2 regions of the Pseudoalteromonas sp. NZS100_1 genome follow, and region 1 is predicted to be linked to the other one. Evidence: predicted binding sites of a transcription regulator. Region 1 holds the regulator's gene; the other holds the start of a gene.

What was found. Region 1 encodes MetJ, which represses methionine synthesis genes. Its sites were predicted from a motif close to TAGACGTCTAGACGTCTA; they were not measured.
Region 2: a site for MetJ is predicted at 2,557-2,574, ahead of I6F66_RS04775 (methylenetetrahydrofolate reductase). Genes of this name have one in related genera too.

What each region holds. Positions count from the first base shown of each region.
Region 1 covers NZ_JADYXN010000006.1:143,266-150,693, reverse strand. The annotation lists gene priA (primosomal protein N') at 1-860, opposite strand, end outside; gene rpmE (50S ribosomal protein L31) at 1,091-1,306, shown strand; gene I6F66_RS06295 (malic enzyme-like NAD(P)-binding protein) at 1,995-3,236, shown strand; gene metJ (met regulon transcriptional regulator MetJ) at 3,319-3,639, opposite strand; gene metB (cystathionine gamma-synthase) at 3,929-5,176, shown strand; gene metL (bifunctional aspartate kinase/homoserine dehydrogenase II) at 5,347-7,428, shown strand, end outside.
Region 2 covers NZ_JADYXN010000004.1:221,771-229,198, reverse strand. The annotation lists gene I6F66_RS04780 (pitrilysin family protein) at 1-2,358, opposite strand, end outside; gene I6F66_RS04775 (methylenetetrahydrofolate reductase) at 2,618-3,574, shown strand; gene I6F66_RS04770 (hypothetical protein) at 3,658-4,542, opposite strand; gene I6F66_RS04765 (sensor domain-containing diguanylate cyclase) at 4,688-5,671, opposite strand; gene I6F66_RS04760 (DEAD/DEAH box helicase) at 5,730-6,977, opposite strand; gene I6F66_RS04755 (DUF3581 domain-containing protein) at 7,154-7,428, opposite strand, start outside.

The DNA of each region.
Region 1 (7,428 bases):
TGTAAACGTTCGTTGTCGGTAAGTGCTGAGTGCCAAAGCATAATGGGTGTATCAGGAAAGCGGCGGCGAAAACGGTTTACGGTTTGTGGTGTTAGGCCGATTTCGGGCACGAGTACGAGGGCTTGCTCGCCACGTTTGAGTACTTCTTCTAGGCACTGTAAATACACTTCGGTTTTACCGCTGCCCGTTACGCCTTCTAATAAGAAGCTGCTAAAGCCAGTACTTTGATTTATAGCTGTGCAAGCAACCGCTTGTTCTTTATTAAGTACTGGTTTACTACCGACGGTTGGAGCAACACTTTGCCATTGGTTATCGTGCTCAATAGTTTGTGTTATGAGTTCTTTATCTATTAAGCTATCTATTGTTTTTTTACTAAAGCCCAGTGCTTTTAACTCAGTTAATGATGACTTACCTGATTGCGATAACTGCTTTAATAGGTTGAGCTGTGTTTTAGCTTTTAATGACGGTACTTTTGCACCTTTTTCTGTCAGGGCAACCATATTAATACTGGTTTTATCAGGCGATTCACCTTGGCGAAGTGCACCAGGTAGCGCTATATGAATAGTTTCGCCTAATGGATAGCAATAATAGCGGGCAGTAAAGCTAAGGAGTTCTAAATGCTGGGCACTTAAAATAGGGGCGTCGTCTATTACCTCTATAATATTTTTAATTTTATTTAAAGGGACGTCGGTACTGCTTTTAATACCCAAAACAACCGCTACTTTTTTTTGATTACCAAAAGGTACCAAAACTCGCATGCCAGGTAGTAAGGGAATTGATAAGCCACTGAGCTGTTCTTCTATTTTATAATCAAAGGTGCGTGGAAGCGGGACTTTAATAGCAACTTCAACAAAACTCATAACAACTCAACCCGTAAAATTAATGCTGTAATGTACTAAAAATAACGCTAAAAACCTACTAGCAATAGTGCTTGAGAAAGAGATTGTTCACTTTTTTGGCAAAAATATAAATAAATACTTGTGTGGGGGGAGGTTGTTGGATAAAATCCGCCACCAACAAATTTGTTTTAACGACGTATGGTGCCAAACTCCGGGTTTGGAGAGCGATGCGGCCTTAACTAGAGGTTCCTATGAAAGAAGGTATTCACCCTAAGTACGAAGTAATTTCTGCAACATGTTCATGTGGAAATAAATTCGAAACTAGCTCAACTCTTTGTAAAGACATTCACTTAGACGTATGTTCTGCGTGTCACCCGTTTTACACTGGTAAGCAAAAAGTTTTAGACACTGGCGGACGTGTTGATCGCTTCAACAAGCGCTTTGGTGCACTTGCCAGCAAGAAGTAATTATTGCTGTTTAGTTAAAAAAAGCACCTTAGGGTGCTTTTTTTGTGCCTAAAATTTGTTATTTATTATCTTAAACTAACCTACATAAATCTTTGAGCAATTTAACGAATTAAATTGCACTATAACGTCGTTAAAAAATTTTTATTTAGAACAACTAGATACAAAAATTTTTGCCTAGTTCTAGCGTAATTTTCTTAACGTTAAATAGACCCCATATATAAGCAGATTGGTATTATTTCGTTGATTTTAACTATCCCCTCCTTTTGCATAACTATTTCCTATTCTTATTCTGAGTATGCATAATCCTTTACAGACAAATCGATAGATATTCTCTATATTTTAAATAGTACAATTTTTAACTAGGTTGATAAAAGTATCTAACGTGGGCTTATCTGTTTTTAAAGTAGGGTAGTAGGCTGTTATTCTAAGTTTATGCTGATACTTTAAGTATACATTTTATAAGATTTTGATAGGCATAAAAGCACCTTAAAACTTACTTTTTAGGTGAATTTTTATTTATTAAATGTTGATATAATCCTGCAAAGTTACTGAAAAACCTCTTAAAATTATAGGATATAGCATATAACAGGATAGACCTGATATTGCTTGGAATTTAAAAATAATAAGGGTATCGTACCCCAAGACTCCATCTCTCACTTTAACTTAAATTGCAGGATACCATCGCGTTATGTCTGACTTTCGTGAACAAGCACTACATTACCACTCACATCCCGTACCAGGTAAAATTAGCATTGAGCTTACAAAACCAGCTGAAACGGCTCATGATCTTGCACTTGCGTATAGCCCAGGTGTTGCCGAACCTGTACGTGAAATAGCTGCAGATCCTGCAAATGCTTATAAATATACGGGTAAAGGTAACATGGTTGCGGTTATTACTAATGGTACTGCAATTCTAGGCCTTGGTAATTTAGGTCCTTTAGCGTCTAAGCCTGTAATGGAAGGTAAAGCGCTATTGTTTAAACGTTTTGCAGGGCTTGATTCTATCGATATTGAAGTTAAGCACAAAACAACAGAAGACTTTATTAATACGGTTGCCAATATTGCCGACACATTCGGTGGTATTAACCTTGAAGATATTAAAGCACCAGAGTGTTTTGAAATTGAAAAAGCATTAATAGAGCGTTGTAGCATTCCTGTTTTTCATGATGATCAACACGGTACTGCCATTGTAACGGCTGCTGGTATGTTAAATGCGCTAGAAGTACAAGGTAAGTCAATTGAAGATGCAATTATTGTATGTTTAGGTGCAGGCGCTGCCGCTGTTGCGTGTATGGAGCTGTTAATTAAGTGTGGTGCACTGCGTGAACACATTTATATGCTTGACCGCAAAGGTGTTATTCATACCCGCCGCGATGACTTAAATGAATATAAACAGCTTTTTGCTAACAATACCGATAAGCGTACATTGCAAGATGTAATTGCAGATGCTGATGTGTTTGTGGGTGTTTCTGGTCCTAACTTATTAGCGGCTGAAGATTTAAAGCTAATGGCTGCAAAACCAGTTGTGTTTGCATGTTCAAACCCAGATCCTGAGATTGATCCTGCACTTGCGCACGGCGCACGCAACGATTTAATCATGGCAACAGGGCGCTCTGATTACCCTAACCAAGTTAATAATGTTTTATGTTTCCCGTTTATTTTCCGTGGTGCACTTGATGTACGTGCAAGTGCTATTAACGATGAAATGAAAATTGCTGCAGTAGATGCTATTCGAAGTATTGCCAAAGAGCCAGTACCTGCAGAAGTTTTAAAAGCCGCTGGAGTAGATAAACTAGAATTTGGTGCGCAGTATATTATTCCAAAACCAATGGATCCACGTTTACTGCCGCGTATAGCAAGAGCTGTTGCACTTGCTGCTATTGAGTCAGGTGTTGCACAAATTGAGCTACCTGAAAACTATATGCAGTAAATCTATACAGTAGAGCTATGCAATAAAATTTAGACATAAAAAAACCTCAGTAATTACTGAGGTTTTTTTGTCTTTGTAATATTTATTCTTCGTTTAAAACGGGTACTTCTAGACCCATTTCTTGCATTATTTTTTTAACTTCTTCTGGTACTTTTTCGGCGTTATCTTTACGTAAGTCATCGTCATTTGGTAAAGGTTGGCCAGTAAAAGCATGCAAAAATGCCTCACATAGCAATTCACTATTTGTAGCATGGCGAAGGTTATTGATTTGACGACGTGTACGTTCGTCAGTTAATACCTTTAATACATTTAGCGGGATCGAAACGGTGATCTTTTTAACTTGCTCTGATTTTTTACCGTGTTCTGCGTATGGGTGAATATACTCACCATTCCATTTAGCCATAAGATGTATCGTTGCCTCAGATTATTAATTTCTCACACGGTATAAAAAGCGTGTAAATATGCGTGAAATTCTATCGATTTAAAAAAGATAGTCAAATAATAGATACCGATCTATCTTAATAAGCCTATTGTAGGTGTAAAGATAAGCACACTTTTGTGAGCTAAAATGTGTTATTCGCAGAAGCCCCTTCTACTTTTAGCCATCTAGAGCTTTAAAATACTTTGACTTATCAAAACGGATAACTTACTCTTTTAGACGTCTAAACATCCAAATTAATCAGGTGACGAATATGAGCGAAAAAAACAAAGCGACCATTGCTGTACGTAACGGCGTTGATGCTGATAAACATCATGGTGCGGTGGTACCGCCAATTTATTTATCGACTACTTATTCGTTTGCCGACTTTGATACTAAGCGTGAGTATGATTATGGTCGTAGCGGTAATCCTAATCGTGATATTTTAGCTGAGACGCTTGCTAAGCTTGAAGGTGGCGCTCGTGGCATAATTACAGCTACAGGCATGGCTGCCGTGCATTTAGCTACTCAGCTACTTAATAGTGACGATACGTTAGTAATTCCACATGATTGTTATGGTGGCAGCTATCGTTTATTTACATCTTTACAAAAACGCGGACTACTAAAGCTCGAAATATTAGATTTAACAAAAGAAGAAAGCCTTCAACAAATTTTAGTAATTAAACCTAAGCTTATTTGGATAGAAACCCCAAGTAACCCAGTACTTCGTTTAACAGATATTAAAGCGGTGACCGATGTTGCAAAGCAATGCGGTGCATTGGTGGCTGCAGATAACACGTTTTTGTCGCCTGCTTTACAAAATCCTCTTAAGTTTGGTGTAGATATTGTGGTGCATTCAACCACTAAATACATTAACGGACACTCAGATGTAGTAGGCGGCGCTGTTATTGCCGCAACACAAGAGTTAGGCGATGAGCTTGCTTGGTGGGCTAATAACATTGGTATTACGGGTGCGCCTTTTGATAGCTATTTAACGCTTCGTGGTTTACGTACTTTAAATGTGCGCCTAAGGCAGCATCAAGAAAATGCACTGGCAATAGCTAAGTATCTTGAAAGCTCTGAATATGTAAGCCAAGTTTACTACCCAGGTCTTGAGTCACATCCTCAACATGAGCTGGCTAAAGCACAGCAACTTGGTTTTGGTGGCATGGTGAGTTTTGATATTAAAGGCGATATAAACGACGCTGCGGCATTTTTAACTAGCCTTAAAACGTTTAGTTTAGCTGAGTCACTAGGTGGCGTAGAGAGCTTAATTTGTCACCCTGCAACTATGACGCACGCAGGTATGGAGGCAACAGCACGTTTAGAAGCGGGTGTGGGCGATACGCTTATTCGTATTTCGGTAGGTATTGAAGATATACACGATTTAGTCGCTGATTTTGAACGAGTGTTTGAACTTGTAAAACCAGGGCAAAATAAAAATGTTGGCCGTGTAGGCAAAGGAGCAGGCACTCCTGGTGGTAACGTTAAATTAAGTGCAGCCCGTCCGGCGCTTTGGTAAGTAATACCAATCCGCAATAATACCTAATCAATTTGAGGGATTAAACCGCACGCTAACTTCGTTAAAAATTTCTCATATAGAACAACTAAACAACGAAATTTTTGCCTTGTTATCGACACGGTTTTCTTATCCTCAAAATAGACAACTTAATTAAGCGAATTGGTATAAATATGGTCAATTGTGTACATAAATTTGGTGGTTCAAGCTTAAGCTCAAGTGAGCGCTATCAAAGCGTAGCTAAAATAATTATTGGGCATACTCAGACGGGCGACTGTGTTGTGGTATCGGCTGCGGGTAAGACAACCGATACGCTAGTATTACTTTGGCAAAGCTATCAAAAACAAGATACTCAAGCAGTCGCTGATATTTTACTGCAGTTAAATAACCATCAAAGTGATTTAATAGAGCAGCTATTAGAAGCCGATTTAAAACGAAGTGCACTTAAAACACTAAGTATCGAACTTAGCTATATTGCAGAACTTGCTCAAGCTGAGCAGCTAAAAGAGGCTGCATTGCTTGCACATGGCGAACTGTGGTCAGCACGTTTACTCGCTACTTATTTACAGCAGCTAAATATTGAGGCATGCGCTCAAGATGCACGTACTCTTTTTACCTTAAATGATGGCGAATTAATGCATGCGCAAAATGCGCAGCAATGTGGGCAGTTAATTTTGCCTAATAAAATAAATATTGTTACTGGGTTTATTGCCGCAGATATCAAAGGCGAGACAGTAACGCTTGGCCGAAATGGCAGTGACTACAGTGCAACACTACTTGCAAATTATTGCCATGCTAAGCAAGTATGTATTTGGACTGATACACAGGGGGTGTATAGCACTGATCCTCGCAAGGTACAAAAAGCGATTAAGTACGGCAAAATTTGCCGTGGACAGGCTAATTTATTAGCTCGTTTGGGTAACCCTGTATTACATGCAAAAACACTATCGCCACTTAAAAACACAGATATTAAGCTAGCTGTTCGCAGTAGTTTTGACGTACAAGCAAGTCCAACAGATATAGTAAAAGAAGGTTCAGCGAAGAAAAAGCGCTTTATAACCACGTTGCAAAATGTTGACCTATTAATGGTTGAAGGGTTAAGTGAAGGTGAGGTTGCAAGTGTTAGTCAGCTTATTCAGCATAGCCTTCATCACTTTAACCATAATGGTGAAGTGTATTTAGTAGTACCGGCTGCACAAACATATCAAGTTATTAATTACTTTGCGGGTAGGGCAAATATTAGCGAGTCAAATTTAAACGGTTGTGCAATTGTAGCGCTTGAGCAAGACGTTAATACATTAAGCTTACAAGCATTAGATTTATTAAAACTCCACAGCATAAAACCTCGTTTTGTCCATCAAGATACTGGCTATGCTTTATTGCTTACCGATCAATTTATAGATAGTGATATACAAAGTGACTTACACGATAAGCTAATTAATAAAGGCCAAGAAATCGCAATTATAGTTGCGGGGCTTGGTAACGTTGGCGACGTTTTCATTAAACAGTTATCGGCACAATTTGAGCGTTTATCGGATGACTTTAGTATTAAATTAGTCGGTCTAATTCGCTCTAAAAAAATGCTGTTTAATGCAAGTGGTATTAATACACAGCAATGGAAAACTCAATGGCAGCATGAGGCAAATAGCTATCAATCTGCAGATTTACTGAATGCTATAAATGAGCTCGATTACGAGCATAAAATTGTAATTGATATTACCGCAAGTGAACAATTTAGCTTGTTATATCCAGACTTTGTAGATAGAAACTGTCATTTAATTAGTGCTAATAAATACGCTGGAACAGCACCTACTACTTGGTATAAAGCACTTCGTAGTAATATTAAAGAACGTAATTTACATTGGCGATATAACACCAGTGTAGGCGCTGGCTTACCTATTAACTTTGCTTTGGCTGATTTGCAAAATAGTGGCGATAAAATAACACGTATAGAAGGTGTTTTCTCAGGCACGCTTTCGTGGTTATGCAGTAAATATGATGGAACAAGGCCATTTTCTGAGTTGCTACTGGAAGCTCAGAAAATGGGATTCACAGAGCCAGACCCTCGCGAAGATTTATCTGGGCGAGATATGCAGCGTAAGCTACTTATTTTAGCTCGAGAGCTAGGTGTTGAGCTTGAACTTGACGATATTAGCTTATCGGCATTGATGCCAGATGAACTTGCGCTGGGAAGTTGGGATGACTTTTTAAATAAAAAAGCACAGCTAGACGCGTTCATCGAAGAGCATGCAGTG
Region 2 (7,428 bases), on a different contig from region 1:
TGCATCAGGCTTGGTTTGAAACATACCACGTGGAAAGTATTCAATGTATGCGTAATCGCCGTAGTTCATGCCGCGGGTTTCACGAATGCGCTCATACAAAAAGCTGTTAGAACTACGGTGCTCACCAAAGTACGAACGCACAAGCCAAAGTGCTGTCCAGTCTTCGCTACTTCTTATTGTATCAATAGGAAAACCAAACGATACCGCAGTCGATTGCGCCGACTTTTCTACAATAGTTGCATGATGACCTTTAAGCGCTGGTGCATCAGGAATACTTAAACGGCTTTGCTCACCTTTTGGTAGCGTTGCAAAATCGCTCATCATTTTAGCTTTAAGTTTTGCAGGCACAGCCCCAATTAAGCCAACCGTGAGTTTAGATTGCGTAAGCTCGCTGTTATAAAACGCTTTAACATCATCCAGCGTCAACGCTTCTAAATCAGAAATATCACCGTAGTTGTAGCTTTCATAAGGGTGATTTTTGTAAAGCGCACTGTATAGTACTTCTTTACCTAGCTCTTCATCGTTAGATGCTTTTAAGCCTGACTTAATACCGTCGATCATTTCTTTTTTGAGGCGTTTAAAGTCATCCTCTCTAAAGCCTGGGTTTAGTAATTGATCGCTCACAAGTGCATACCACTGCACCGCATTATCTTTATGAATACGCCCTTGGAACGACAGCATTTCTTTATCTATTTGATAACCAAAGCTACCCGCTAGCGGATAAAGTGCTTTTTGAATATCTTTATAGCTTGTCGCCTGCGAACCGCCTTGTGCAAGCATAGCCGCAGTTAACGCAGCAACGCCTTTTTTGCCTTGTGAGTCGGCAGCCGCACCGGTATTGAATAAAAAGTTAACATCAATTAATGGCGAGCTATTGGTTTTATCAAGCACTTTAAATACAGGTGCAGCAGGTGCTTGTTCAAGCTTTGCAGTAAGCGCATTTAAATCAACTTCTTGCTCAAACCCTGGGGCTTTATCAAGTGCCGACATAGTTAATGTGGTACGTGCATTATCGGTAAAGTATTTATTAGCAACGGCTTTAATATCTGCGCTGGTGATGTTATCTGCCGATTTATACAACTGGTTTATAACCTCAGGATCGCGCTCAAAATGCATGTAGCTAGCAAGGGTTGATGCAATCGCTTGCGATGAATCTAAGCCATTAATAAAGCTATATTTAAGATTCGATTTTAAATCACTTAGCTTTTGCTCATCAACAAGCTCTGTACGTGCTTTTGCATAAGTGCGGTTAATGGCATCGCGCGCAGTGGCTAAATCGTCTGCGTTTTCTACCTTAACAAATACGTGTAATAAACCCGGATCTTTAGTTTCTGGGTTATAGGTAAACATTTGGCTGGCAATTTGTTTGTCGACCACTAGCTCTTGATATAAATCTGAATTATTTGAAAAATAAAGTTGTGAGATTAAATCAAGTGCTGCTCTGTCTTTTTTAGCAGGCTCCCACGCAGCGCCTTTGTACGATACAAGCAACCAATGCCCTGGTAGCGCTTCATCTTGCTGGTGCAAATATTTTGGTGCTTGTTGCACAGGCTCTGCTTTAATGTCAGCAATATAGTTACCCTTTTTCCAGCTGCCCCAATGCTTTTTAACCATTGCCATTGTTGCTTGCGGGTCTACATCGCCCACAATAACAAGTGACACATACTCAGGCTTATAAAACTTAGCAAAAAATTCTTTACCATAGGCCATTTGATCAGGCATAGCTTCTATGTCTTTAAAAAAGCCCATAGTGGTGTGTTTATACGTGTGCTTATCAAACGCCTCTTCGCGTACAGCGCTTAATAATTTACGAATTGGGCTCGCGTTGTTTTTTAAGTACTCACCTTTTACCGTTTGTGCTTCGGTTCTAAATTGCTCTTCGGTGTAGGTTAAGTTTTGAAAAATATCAGCTTCAAGCTCAAGTACTTTATCAAGATGCTGCTTTGAAAAGTTTAAATGGTAATTTGTGTAATCGTTTGTTGTATAAGCACGGTTATCAACACCTGAATTTTTTAATATGTCTGAGTACACATCTTCAGGGTATTTTTGTGAGCCTTTAAACATCATGTGTTCAAAAAAGTGAGCAAAGCCTGTTTTGCCCTCTTCAACTTCGTTACGCGACCCAACCGATACCGGAATTTGCAGCGACACTACATCAGGGTAGTCGGTTTTAACAACCATGACACGTAAGCCGTTTTCTAGCTCTTCAATTAAATAATCTTGCGAGAAAACACGGTCATCAGCTTTATTTACTTGTTCTTGTTGTGCTGTTGTTTGCGTGCTTTGGTTTTGCTGCATTGCGCAACCGGTTAACGCCAGCGATACCGCTAAGCTGGTTGCTAATAATTTAAATTTCATTGTTGTCCCTTTTTAAATTGAGCAAATTTATTGTTAGATTTAACACTAACTCACATTCGATTATGCCTTAAAGCTAGTAAATGTAAGAGCTTTAGCCCATTTTTTATGTAAACAACTGTGTCAATCAGCCAGTTTATTAAATTATCAGTATGAATATTCCTCATCTAAGTTGAAAAACTTTCATTAAATAAATCTATCTAGACGTCTAAATGGCTGTTATATTAAATCCATCAACACGCACTTGGCTGGAATGAGGATTATGGCTTTATCATTAAAAGAGAAAATAGAGGACACCAAACAAGGTGTTTATCTTATTGGTACTACGCCGCCTAAAATTGGCACCGATAAAGCGCAATTAAAAATCATTGCAGAGAAGCTATTGGGTCGCTTACACGAAATTGAATACGACGGTGTAATAATTTACGACATTCAAGACGAAAGCAGTCGTACAAATCAAGATCGTCCATTTGCGTTTAAACAAACCGTTGATCCGCGTGAATACAGCCATTTAATTCGTAATTTATCTGCACAAGATGTAATTACTTATAAAAGTGTGGCGCAGCGTGGCGTGGGCGAATTTAAAGATTGGTTAAGTGAAACTAAAAACGACTACGATTTACAAAATGTAGTTTTAGTAGGTAGCCCGTCATCGGTAGGCGATATAAAGTTAAGCCTGCCAGATGCATATAAAGCATTGGCTGAGCAATCAGATGATTTCTTTTTAGGTGGCGTTACTATTGCTGAGCGCCATTTAAGCAAACGAAATGAGCACGAACGATTAATAGAAAAAACAGCACAAGGTTGTCAGTTTTTTATATCGCAAGCTGTTTACGACGCACAAGCGACTATAGAGCTAATTACTAGTTACGCGCGTACATGTAAAGCACAAGATATTACACCACAACGTATTATATTAACGTTTACCCCGTGCGGCGGCGAAAAAACCTTAGACTTTATGAAGTGGTTGGGTATTTCAGTGCCAGAAGCTACAAAATGGCGCATGCTTGATGCAGACAATACATTAAGCGAATCAGTGCGTATTTGCCGCGAAAACCTCGACTTAATAATTAAAAGCTGTGCGCATTTAGATGTGCCGCTGGGATTAAATATTGAAAGCTTAACAAACCGTAAAGAAGAAATTGACGCGTCAATTAACTTATACCGTTTATTAAAGGCAACAATGGAATTAAATCTAGCTGAAAAGCTAATAGCTTAGGGCTTAAAAAAATTCACACCCTTCTTGGCAAGCCTAATGGCTTGCTTTTTTATGTATAAAGCTAGAACCGAAAAAAGTAAGGCTTAGATCCTTGGAGTTCCGTGTAATTTACCTCGAACGGAAGTATTTTTAGTACGATTACGCATCATTTTCTTACCAACAAGACTTTCAATTGCATCTTGGGCTGCTTCTACAGAAAAATCATTTTTTACATTCGCAACTAAATGATAGTGTTCGTCACTAACCTCAACCATACCTACATTTTTTAAACCGGGATGGTCTACCAATGTACTCACATATGCTTTAATATCTGAACTGTCGCGATGCCCTAAACAAATATCTATATCTGAATCTTGATTATTCCTTTCGTACTTACTAAAACCTCCAGATCTATCCAGACGGTTTATTGACCGCCTAAGAGTTTTTAACTCTTCAAGTATATATTCCTGTCCAGAAACCTCTTTTTGATCAATTTTAGCGACTTTAAACTCACCAAAATGTTTCAAGAAAGTCGTATAATTACTATCTGTTGTAGATTTTTTATATGTAGCAGATATTTTATCTGCCAGTTTCTTTTTAAATTCGACAACTTGACTAAACCTGAGATCTCGAGGGTATTCTAAATGCTCAATTGCAGAGGTATCAAAAGAGTAAGAGGTCTCGTCATCTTTAATTATAATAGTTGGTTTATCGAAAGCTAAACGCAAACCCAGCTCAAACATTACATTTGGGTTTTTACAGCTTACATCGCAGACTACTATTGGATTATCGTAGAGATTCTGAATAATTCTTTTGTGGATAATACCAACATCATCAGCGTTACTAACTAAATTCCCTTCAAAACCGGCTTCATCTATCGCGTCAGAGAGTATATTTAGCACTTCTGACCAATGTGTTTCATTACAATCATCAGTGCTAGATATTGGCATTACAATGCCGCATACCTTTTTTTTATCTATGTCTGTCATATTACATCCTTATAAGTAATAGCTTTTAGCTACTATAGGCTCTCAAATTACACACTAAAAAATAAACCCTTAAACATCAATTCATATTAAATCACTTTAATCTAATATAACAATTAAATGTGTAGGGGTTAAATAATTACATTTTCTATTCTGCGGCTTTTTTAGCGAGCTTGTACGCTTGTTTGTTTTTATACATTGCCTGGTCTGCATCATTTAATAGCGCTTCAAAGGGCTGCTTTTGTTTATTAGTAAAACTATAACCAATACTAAGCGATAAATCGCAAACGTCTTCTTTGAGTAAGACTTTTGAATACTCAGTCGAAATTTTATCCATGATGTAGTTAATCTTGCTTTTATCGCTTACTTGCATTACTGCAACAAACTCATCGCCACCTAAGCGCCCTACTATATCAGCATCTCTTAAATGCGTTTTTAGCGTATCTGCCAATATAATTAAGGCTTTGTCGCCCACTTCATGTCCGCAGGTGTCGTTTAATTTTTTAAAGTCGTTTATATCAATAAACAAACAACACACGTCAAAGCCTAAACGTAGCGCTAAGTTAAGTTTTTGCTGGGCTAATAAGTTAAGTGCTCGGCGATTATAAATATTTGTTAATGAGTCTAACATGGCTATTTCGCGCATTTGCTCATAGCTATACACAAGCGCTAGGTCGTCTTCAATCAAATCACGTAGTTGTTCTATGAGTTCAAAATATTCATCGGTATAGCTTGTTTTCTGAGTGTCTTTTAAGCATAGCGTGCCAAATACTTCGCCTTCAGGCCAATGAATAGGTAAACCTAGGTAGGATTCAACACCATCTTCAACTACTTCTGGTAGGGTGTTCCATGCATCGTTATTGCTTGCATCATTAACATATAAAATATTTTTAGTTTCAGCAACGTACCGACAAAACAGAGGTGTTTGAGGAGGAAGTATAGGATTGGTCTCAAAGTTAGAGCCACCTTCGTTACTTCTAATAACAACGCGATAGCCTTTGCTTGTTGCCTGAACTATATAACCAGACGGGGCTGAAAAAAGCCCCGTTATAAGGTCGATTGTTTTTTGCCATTTATGCAAAGATATTTGGCCATCAATACCAGAAAATGCCCATTGATCAATTTCAAACATTGCTTTACCTCGGCTATTTAGTAGCTCCAGTATAGGCAAAAAAGCAAAGTAAAAGCTATTATTTACGACGTCTGCTTGGCTCTCTTTTACCAGTGATGCGTTTTTTATCGCGATCTTTTCGCGACTTGTTAGTATTTTTACGATTATCTTTTGGCTTTTTATTAGGATCTGGCTCGTAACCTTCTAACCACTGCGGCGTTAAACGCGTATCGAGTAGTACTTCAATTTCTTCTAGCAGCCATTGCTCATCAAGACTTACCAGCGACATAGCAAGTCCTTGTTCGCCAGCACGACCTGTACGGCCAATACGGTGCACGTAATCCTCGGCAATGTACGGTAGTTCAAAGTTAATTACGTATCTAAGTGTAGAAATATCTAAACCACGCGCAGCTACATCGGTTGCAACAAGTACGCGTGTAATACCTTCTTTAAAGTTTTGCAATGCACGGTCGCGTGCGCCTTGCGATTTGTCACCATGGATTGATTCGGTTTTTAAACCGTCTTTACACATTTCTTTAGCAAGCTGATCAGCCATTTGTTTTGTGCGAGTAAAAATAAGCACTTGGCGCCAGTTTTTCATACCAATCATGTGCGATACAAGTTCGCGCTTACGATCCTCATCTACAGCGTAAATAACTTGCTCTACTTCAACCGCGGCTGAGTTACGTTTATCAACTTCAATTAGTTCTGGGTTTTTAAGTAACTTTTTACTGAGTTCAAACACGCTGTCATCAAACGTAGCTGAAAATAGTAAAGTTTGGCGATCGCCTGGAATATGGCGCAATATGCGTCTTATTTCATCAATAAAGCCCATATCAAGCATGCGGTCAGCTTCGTCAAACACTAAGGAGTCTACACTTGAAAGTACCACACTGCCTTTAACTATATGATCAAGCAAACGCCCAGGTGTTGCCACTATAACTTGCGCTGTTTTAAGTGCTTTTATTTGAGGGCCAATACTTGCGCCACCATAGGCTAAAGCGCCATTGATATTAGTGCCTTGTGCGTACTTTTCAAAGCTTGCAAATACTTGCTGAGCAAGCTCACGGGTTGGCGTTAAAATGACTACACGTGCAAGGCCTTGCTCATCTTTTTTAGGGGTATTTAAAAGCTTATGTAATAAAGGTAAAACAAAGGCGGCAGTTTTACCCGTACCTGTTTGCGCGCTGCCCATTACATCACTTCCGGCTAAAATAGGCGGAATAGTTTTAATCTGAATTGCGGTAGGTTGAGTGTAATTATTTTGCTCAATCGCTGTTAATAATAACGGGTCGAGATTAAGTGATGAGAACGTAGTGGCAGACATAGGCTTAGCTTTAAAATAACAAAGAGCGCTATTGTACGCATATTACTGTACTGCGTAAATTAACCAGTCCAGAAAAGTATTTAATCGTGGTTGCTCACTTTCACTTTAGCGCTAAAACAATAAAAAAGGCGCTAAATAACAGCTGTATTTAGCGCCTTTTATAATTTTATGTAGCTTTAAGCTGGCTTTAGTGTCGCTTTACGCTCGTTGTAAAACGCTATTAAATCGTCAACTGTTGCTTGGCAGTATTCGCGAATACCCGAAACTACCATATGCTTTTCACCACTACCCACTTTAACGCCGTTTTCTAACAGGTTAAAACGTAGTGTGATTTTTCCGCGTTTGCCTGCATATTCAAAACTTGGCTCTGCAAACTCAAGTTCTGGTGCTGTAATATCAAGATTATCAAGGTTGATAAGCATTGATTCGTAAATGATCATTGGGCGAGCAG